Linked DNA regions of Lichenihabitans psoromatis. The protein of the gene in region 2 interacts with the protein of the main gene of each other region in a pairwise test. Links are inferred from orthologs where the notes say so. Each region holds a gene or a part of one and is shown on either strand. Other genes may lie near its edges.

What was found. Proteins that work in one complex are often made in the same cells at the same time.
Region 1: the proteins of ftsH (region 2) and hflC interact in binary tests that used the Escherichia coli proteins (3 or more experiments, as listed by UniProt). The link is inferred for Lichenihabitans psoromatis from one-to-one orthologs.

The regions. Positions count from the first base shown.
Region 1 is NZ_CP036515.1:1,156,906-1,161,167, reverse strand. Bases 920-3,919 are described here. They hold hflC (protease modulator HflC), read right to left. Parts: upstream 2,894-3,919; coding sequence 1,946-2,893; downstream 920-1,945. Other genes in these bases: hflK (FtsH protease activity modulator HflK), read right to left, coding at 2,890-3,919; EY713_RS05435 (DNA-3-methyladenine glycosylase), read right to left, coding at 1,338-1,928; EY713_RS05440 (peroxiredoxin), read left to right, coding at 920-1,350. Also shown: EY713_RS05445 (MFS transporter), read left to right, coding at 1-550; more of EY713_RS05440, read left to right, coding at 694-919; more of hflK, read right to left, coding at 3,920-4,041; EY713_RS05420 (dihydrofolate reductase), read right to left, coding at 4,170-4,262.
Region 2 is NZ_CP036515.1:4,389,389-4,393,550, forward strand. The notes cover bases 622-3,521. They hold ftsH (ATP-dependent zinc metalloprotease FtsH), read left to right. Parts: upstream 622-1,060; coding sequence 1,061-2,983; downstream 2,984-3,521. Other genes in these bases: tilS (tRNA lysidine(34) synthetase TilS), read left to right, coding at 622-853; EY713_RS20545 (SEL1-like repeat protein), read right to left, coding at 3,074-3,521. In the rest of the region: more of tilS, read left to right, coding at 1-621; more of EY713_RS20545, read right to left, coding at 3,522-4,162. UniProt on the Escherichia coli protein: Acts as a processive, ATP-dependent zinc metallopeptidase for both cytoplasmic and membrane proteins. Plays a role in the quality control of integral membrane proteins.

The sequences.
Region 1 (4,262 bases), 3.2 Mb from region 2 along the record:
GTTCCAGGTCGGGCTCGGGCGGGATGCGTTCACGTCGGGCCTGTTGGTGTTGTGGTATGGCGCCGCCAATCTCGCCATCAAACCCCTTACGACGCCGATCCTGCGGCGCTTCGGCTTTCGTACCGTGCTGCTGGCCAACACGGTCATCAGCGCGAGTTCGATCGCGGCCTGCGCCATGATCGACCGCTCGATACCGATCGCCGTCATCGTGCTGGTCTTGATGGTCGCCGGCGCCAGCCGCTCGATGCAATTCACCGCCTTGAACACGCTGGCATTCGCTGAGCTCGAGCCCGGCCAGACCGGCCCCGCCAACACGTTATTCAACATGGCGTTTCAGTTGGCGCTGGGGATGGGCGTCGCCTTCGGCGCGATCGTTCTGCGGATCGCTGAGGCGCTTCCGGCAGGGCAGGGTGCCGACCCGAGCGGCCCGTTCCGGCTCTGCTTTGCGATTATTGGTCTGGTGGCTCTCACGGCGCTTCCGGCTTTCGCGCGCTTGCGGCGCGATGCGGGGCAGGCCGTCAGCCAGCATCGGGCTGCGGCGACCCGGTGAGCAATCGGGCCGCCATCATCGGCGTCGCCCAATCGACAAGGTCCTCGGCTGAAGCCCGGTTGGCAAAACCCAGCCGGCATGCTCTGGTCAAGTCTATTCACTGACTAGGCTTTGCAGCCGCATCAGAGCCAATGGAAGCCCGCATGATACAAATCGGACAGATTGCCCCCGACTTCACGGCCGACACGACCCAGGGCCGGATCAGCTTTCATGACTGGATCGGCGACGGATACGCGATCCTTTTTTCGCATCCGAAGACATTCACGCCGGTCTGCACGACCGAACTCGGCATGGTCGCGAAGCTGACGCCCGACTTCGCTAAGCGCAACACCAAGGTGATCGGCCTGTCGGTCGATCCCGTCGAGTCGCATGATCGCTGGGCGGCCGACATCGAACGGACGCAGGGCGCGGCCGTGACCTACCCCTTGATCGGAGACGCCGATCTTGCCGTCTCGAAGCTCTACGGCATGCTACCGGCCGATACGGACGGCACGTCCGAGGGTCGCACCGCCGCCACCAATGCCACAGTCCGCACCGTGTTCATCATCGGGCCCGACAAGCGTGTGAAGCTGTCCTTGGCTTATCCGATGTCGACCGGGCGCAACTTCGCCGAGATCATGCGGGCGCTCGATTCGATCCAGCTGACGGCCGCCCACAAGGTGGCAACGCCGGTCGATTGGCAGCCGGGCGAGGACGTCATCATCGCCGGTTCAGTGTCCGACGAAGACGCCAAAAAGGCTTATCCGGGCGGTTGGGACGCGCCCGCACCCTACCTCCGCATCGTACCTCAGCCGACCTGATCCGGGCGAAACCGCTTCGACAGAAACCGTGACCCGCGTAGACCGAACCGCCACGGCGTGTCGGCTCCGCGCGTGATGCCGATGCGCGGCCCAGAGACGATGTCGAGCGCGTTGTCGTTGGGGATCAGGGTGAAGGGGGGCTGGTCGAGCGATCGGCCATTGAGCGCGGCCGTGATGCCGAGGGCCTGACTGAGCCGTCCCGGCCCGCTGCAGAGGAGCGTCACGGCCTCGTTGCCACGGCGCACCCGCATCTCGTCCAAGCCCATCGTGGGTTCGATGGCGCGCAACAACACGGCGCTCCCTGGGCGGCAGACAAGATTGACGCACCAGTGGATGCCGTAGGAGCGGTACACGTAAGCGTGACCGGGCGGCCCAAACATGGCGGCGTTGCGTCCGGTCTCGCCGCGAAAACTATGTGAGGCGGGATCGTCCCGGTCATAGGCTTCAGCCTCGACGATCAGCCCGCCGACGCCGTCGACCAGAAAAGTGGCCCCGATGACGGATCGGCCCACCTCTTCGGCGGCCCGATCAAACATCTTGACGACGTCGCGCGCGGCGTTGGCCGGGAGCGACGCCATCGCTGGATGATCCAGCCTCAGGGCTGGGCGGGCGCGGCCGGCATGCCCGCATCGGCTTGCGGTCCAGACGCTTTGGCCTGCGGCGCTGCGGCCGATGGCGCCGTCCCGGACGGATCGTTGAAGAACCTAAAGAAATTCGACGACGGCGAGAGAACCAGCCGCGTGTCACCCGCTTTCAAGCCAGTCGCATAAGCCTGCATGGAGCGATAAAACGCGAAAAATCCTGGGTCTTTGCCGTAAGCCTCGGCGAAGATCTTGTTTCGAGCGGCATCGCCTTCACCACGCGTCTGGTCGGCTTGTCGTTGCGCTTCAGCCTTGATGACGACGACGTCACGATCCGCTTTGGCCGTGATGGTCTGCGCCTGCTCGGAGCCCTGAGCCCGATACTCGGCCGCCTCGCGCGCCCGCTCTGACTGCATGCGGCTATAGACCTTCTCGGAGATTTCCTTGGGAAGGTCAGCCCGCCGAATTCGAACGTCGTTGACGGCTGCGCCGAGGCGCGCCGCTTCGCTATTCACCTGATCGCGGATCTTCACCATCAGACCGGCGCGGTCGTCTTTGATGATCTGCGGCAGGGTTGCATCGCCAAGAACGCGGCGCACCGCCGAGTTCAACACCGACGCCAACTGGTTGTTGGCACGTGCGATCGTGCCGACCGTCTGATAGAATTTCAACGGGTCGGCGATGTGATAGCGCACGAAAGCGTCGACCAGGATGCGCTGGCTGTCGGATGCCAGAACTTCCTCCTGCGCGCCCTCGAGGTCGAGGATGCGGTTGTCGAGATAGACGACCGACTCGACGAACGGCTGCTTGAAGTGCAACCCCGGCTGCGTCACGAGGCTTTGCGGCTCGCCGAAGCGTAGGACGAGGGCCTGCTCGGTTTGGCTGACCGTGAAGATCGCGCTGTTGCCGACGATGATGATCAGCAAAATGGCGGCAAGTGCCGCGAAGAGGCCGAATTTCATTGGGCCACTCCCGTCTGTCCGGCTTTCGGTGCCGTGGCTTGCCCTGTCGTCGATCCAAGCGCGCCGAGCGGCAGGTAAGGAACCACGCCCTGCTTGTCGTCGAGGATGATCTTGTCGGTGCCGCTCAGGACCTGCTCCATGGTTTCGATGTAGATCCGCTCGCGCGTCACGTCGGGCGCGTTCTTGTACTGGTCATAAACCTGGGTAAAGCGAGACGCCTGACCCTGAGCCTGCTGCACGGTCTGCTCGCGATAGCCTTGCGCCTCTTGAATGATGGCGGCGGCGGCACCGCGCGCTTCCGGCACGATGCGGTTGGCATAAGCTTCCGACTCGTTCCGCTGGCGCTGGAGATCTTGCTGGGCGGCCGTCACGTCGCGATACGACGAGATGACCTGCGCCGGCGGGCCGACGGAGAGCAACTGGGTCTGCAAAACCAGAACGCCGGCCTTGTAGGATGTGAGCACGCCCTGTGTCAGATCCTGCGTGGTCTGTTCGACCTTGGTCCGATCCGATGTCAGAATGCCTTGGAGGTTGAAGCGTCCGATCACCTCGCGCATGGCACTTTCGGCCACGGCTTTGACGGTTTCGTTCGGGTTGCGGAGGTTGAAGGCATAATCTTCGGGATGGGCCGGATCGATCTGCCAGATGACGCGGAATTTCACGTCGGCGATGTTCTCGTCGCCGGTCAGCATCAGGCTTTCCTCGGGAATATCCATGCCGAGTTGAACGCCCGGACGGCGGCTATCCTCACGAGAGATCGAGCCGATATCGATCGAGTTGCGGTCGGTGACCTGCAGCTTGTCGACGTCGCCGATCGGGTAGGGCCAGTTGTAGTTCAGACCGGCTTGCGTCTTGCCGGTATATTTGCCGAACACGAGATTGAGACCAACCTCGTTCGGCGCGATCGTATAAAAGCCGCTCAGCAGCCACACGACAACGATCAGCATGGCGACGGCAGCAAGCCCCAAAGCTCCGAAGTCCCCGCCGGGGATCATCCGGCGCATCCGCTCCTGGCTCCGGCGCAGAAACTCTTCGAGATCCGGCGTGTTGTTATTGTTGTTGTTGTTGCTCGGCCCCTGGCCCCAAGGCCCTGGATTGCTGGGTTTCCACGGCCCGCCGCCGTTCCCGCCTTGATTGGTCCAGGGCATAGAAGTCCTCTTGTATGAGCCGACGTCGCTCTCATTCCGCAAAGAAAGCGGCTTCTGCGAGGCAGAGCCGCTCTTGCGCGTTGTAGATTTGGGAGGCCGCCTCGCAAACCGCAACGGCCAAGCCTGCCTTACCGTCGGTCATAGGTGACGAAAGTGAATGTTGTATCGTCGCGCTCGGACACCGGATGGGACGCCCGGCTCGATTCACGCCACTGGGTCGG
Region 2 (4,162 bases):
CATCGGCCTTGCGGCGCAGATCCTAACCTGGACCGGACCGAAGCCGACACAGGCCGTCCAGGGAAAGGCAAGAGAAGCCCGCTATCGCTTGCTCACCAGCTTCTGTCGCGAGACGGGCGCGACATCGCTCCTAACCGCACATACGCTCGACGATCAGGCCGAAACCTTGTTGTTTCGCATGACGCGGGGCACCGGCGTCTCGGGCCTCGCGGGCATGAGCGGCCATTCGTTTCGAGACGGGGTCTCGCATCTGCGCCCTCTCCTCCGTGTGCCGAAGGCCCGCCTGGTTGCTGCCTGCGCGATCAACGGATGGGATTATCGTCGCGATCCCTCAAATGAGGATCCCCGCTTCGCACGCACGCGCATGCGACAGATGCTCCCGGCGCTCGCCGCCGAGGGTCTCGACGCCAGTCGGTTCGGCCTCTTGGCGGAACGCGCTGCGCGGGCCGAGACGGCCTTGCGTCAGGCCGCCGAGCGGCTTCGCTTACTGGCCGAATTGCCGGCCGCGCCCGGACTGCTGCGCTTTGACATGGGCCTGCTCGATCGCGAACCCGAAGAGTTCACGATCCGGGTTCTCGGGGAAGCCGCGACCACGGTCGGCGGCTCATCCATGCTACGGCTCGACCGGCTCGAACATCTCGCGGCAGAGATCCGACTGGCGTTCCGCGCCGGATCAACGCTCCGTCGGAGCCTCGGCGGAGCGACGTTGACGCTTGCGAAGAGCGGACGACTTACAATCGAGGTGGAGGCGCCGCGACGTCGCGGACGCGCCGCGCGGCACAGGCCAGTCGATCCCGATTCAACGCAAACGGAACCATTCGCCGCAGAAGCCAGGCCGTTCCCTTGGCAATGAGCGCGTCGACGCCTACATTGCACTAGACACGATGCCGACTGCGGTCTCGAGGCGCCGATTGTGCCTCGAACATCTAAAACCGCGCGAAACACCAAATCGAAGCATGATCTCGCCGGAATGGTCCACCAGACTATCCGGTTCTAGGGTCAGGCCTACGCGACACGACTATCTCCCCTTGAAGGGGTCAACGCTTTTCACGGGTCCGAGATGAATCCGAACTTCCGGAACTTCGCCCTTTGGGTGATCATATTCCTGCTTGTGGTCGCTTTGGTGCTGTTGTTCCAAAATCCAGGCCAGCGCTCGCAGACGCAAGACATTACCTTCAGCCAGTTGCTGAGCGAGGTCGATAGCGGTCGCGTGCGTGAGGTTACGATCGCGGGCGCCGAGATCACGGGTCATTTCAATGACAATCGTGCTTTCTCGACCTATGCACCGAACGATCCGAGCTTGGTGCAAAATCTCTACAAGAAGAATGTGCAGATCACCGCGAAGCCGCCGTCGGACGGTAATTCTTGGCTGGTGACGCTTTTGGTCAATGGGCTGCCTCTGCTCGCCTTCATCGGAATTTGGATCTTCATGTCCCGGCAAATGCAGGGGGCGGGCGGCAAAGCCATGGGGTTTGGTAAGTCGAAGGCCAAACTACTGACCGAGGCCCATGGTCGTGTCACGTTTGAGGACGTGGCTGGCGTCGATGAGGCCAAGGACGACCTCCAGGAGATCGTCGAATTCCTGCGCGACCCGCAGAAGTTCCAGCGACTCGGCGGCCGTATCCCGCGTGGCGTCCTTCTGGTCGGACCGCCCGGCACTGGTAAGACGCTGCTGGCTCGTGCCATCGCCGGCGAGGCCAGCGTTCCGTTCTTCACCATCTCGGGTTCAGACTTCGTCGAAATGTTTGTCGGTGTCGGCGCGAGCCGCGTGCGCGACATGTTCGAGCAGGCGAAGAAGAATGCGCCTTGCATCATCTTCATCGACGAAATCGATGCGGTCGGTCGCCATCGCGGCGCCGGTCTTGGCGGCGGCAATGACGAGCGGGAGCAGACCCTCAACCAGTTGCTGGTCGAAATGGACGGCTTCGAGGCTAATGAAGGCATCATCCTGATCGCGGCGACGAACCGTCCGGATGTTCTCGACCCTGCGTTGCTGCGCCCAGGCCGCTTCGATCGCCAGATCGTGGTCCCGAATCCCGATGTGGTCGGCCGCGAGCGTATCTTGAAGGTGCATGTTCGGAAGGTGCCGCTGTCGCCGGACGTCGATCTCAAGACCGTCGCGCGTGGGACACCCGGCTTCTCCGGCGCCGACTTGATGAACCTCGTCAACGAAGCAGCTTTGATGGCGGCTCGCCGCAGCAAGCGAATCGTCACGATGTCGGAGTTCGAGGACGCGAAGGACAAGATCATGATGGGCGCCGAGCGCCGCACCTTAGTCATGACCGAGCAGGAAAAGATGCTGACGGCCTATCACGAAGGTGGTCATGCGATCGTGGCTCTCAGCGTGTCGGCGACCGATCCCGTTCACAAGGCGACGATCATTCCGCGTGGCCGTGCACTCGGCATGGTCATGCAATTGCCGGAGCGCGATAAGCTGTCGATGAGCTTCGAGCAGATGACCTCGCGCCTCGCCGTGTTGATGGGCGGACGCGTCGCTGAGGAATTGATCTTCGGCAAGGACAAGGTCACGTCCGGCGCTCAGTCGGACATTGAGCAGGCCACCAAACTGGCGCGCGCGATGGTTACGCGCTGGGGGTTCTCCGACGAACTCGGCACGGTCATGTACGGCGAAAACCAGGAAGAGGTGTTCCTCGGTTATTCGATGGGCAAGCAGAACAATATTTCCGAATCGACATCCCAGAAGATCGACTCGGAAGTGCGGCGGCTCGTCGAGAATGGCTTGGCCGAAGCAACCGAGATTTTGACCCGTCGCAAGGGGGATCTCGAATCGCTCGCGAGAGGTCTGCTCGAATATGAGACCTTGTCGGGTGACGAGATCATCGGCCTGCTGAAAGGTCGCTTGCCGGTGCGCGAAACCGGTGACGACCCGACCCCGCCGCGTGCCTCGCCGGTGCCGAACATCGGCAAGGGACGTCCGAAGTCGGGTCCTGAAACCGGCCTCGAGCCGCAACCTCAGGCTTGATTTTAGTCAGCGACGAAAACCCGGCTCACGCCGGGTTTTTTTTGCTTTGATGAACCCGAGCCGGCGAGGAGGTAACCTCCGGCTCGAATGCTAGAGGCGACTGATCCGTGGGGCGAGAGTGCCGCTCCGGCTGCTCGCGCCTGGCTGCGTCGAACCCGATGCGTTCGGGGCCGGAGCATGTGCTGCGGGCACATTCGAGGTCGTCGGCACCGGTCCTTGCGGCTGGACCGCATCCCATCCGGCAGCCGGTGGCGGCACCTCATTGGCGGCGGCGATCGGCGGCGTCGGTCGAAAATTCTCCGCAGCCGCCTTAGCGGCCGCGAGCGTCTTGGCATCGAGCTTGGCTGCGACATCGTCCCGCTTGCGGGCCGCGTCGTCGTCACCCTGTGCGGCAGCGATCGCGAACCACGTATAGGATTGCGCCAAGCTTTGTTCGATGCCGAGCCCTCGCGCGTAAAGAATTGCAAGGTTGAATTGACTGTCGCGCACGCCCATCTGACTGGCCTTGCCGAACCACGTCGCCGCCTTCGGATAATCCGGCTTGCCGCCGGCGCCTTCAGCCGACATGACCGCCAGATTATGCATTGCTCGGATGTTCCCCTGCTCGGCCGCCTGCTGATACCAGCGTGACGAAATGGCCGGGTCGCGCGGCACGCCGAGCCCCTTTTCGTAGAGCGAGCCGAGCCGATAGGCCGCCGGGGCGAGCCCCTGAGTCGCCGCCTTTTCGAGCCACTCGGCCGCTTGTTTCGGATCGCGCGGCAGACCTCGTCCATCGGCCAAACGTAAGCCGAGTTCGAATTGCGCCGCCGCATTGCCGCTGCTCGCAAGGTCGCGCAAGCCCGAAGCTGTCGGGCTGGGCTGGGGGCCGGAGAGGGGCGGACGGCCCATGGCAAGAGTTGGAAGCGACTTGGCCGGAGCGACAACGGCGGTTTTAGGTTGGTCCGCTACGGCAGGCGCAGGCGGCACCAGCGCCACAGTCGCGGCGGGCCCTCCGACTGCGGCATCACCGGCCGCGCCGGCAAGCGCCTCGCGCTTCACCGCGGGTATCGCGCCCGTCGACGACGGTTGCGGTTCAGCCACGTTCGCTGCCGTTGCAGACCCGACCGTCGATGCGCCATCGGCCGGCACGGCGCTCAGGCGCGCGACTTGGATCGCGCCAAGCAAAAGCACCAAGCCGGC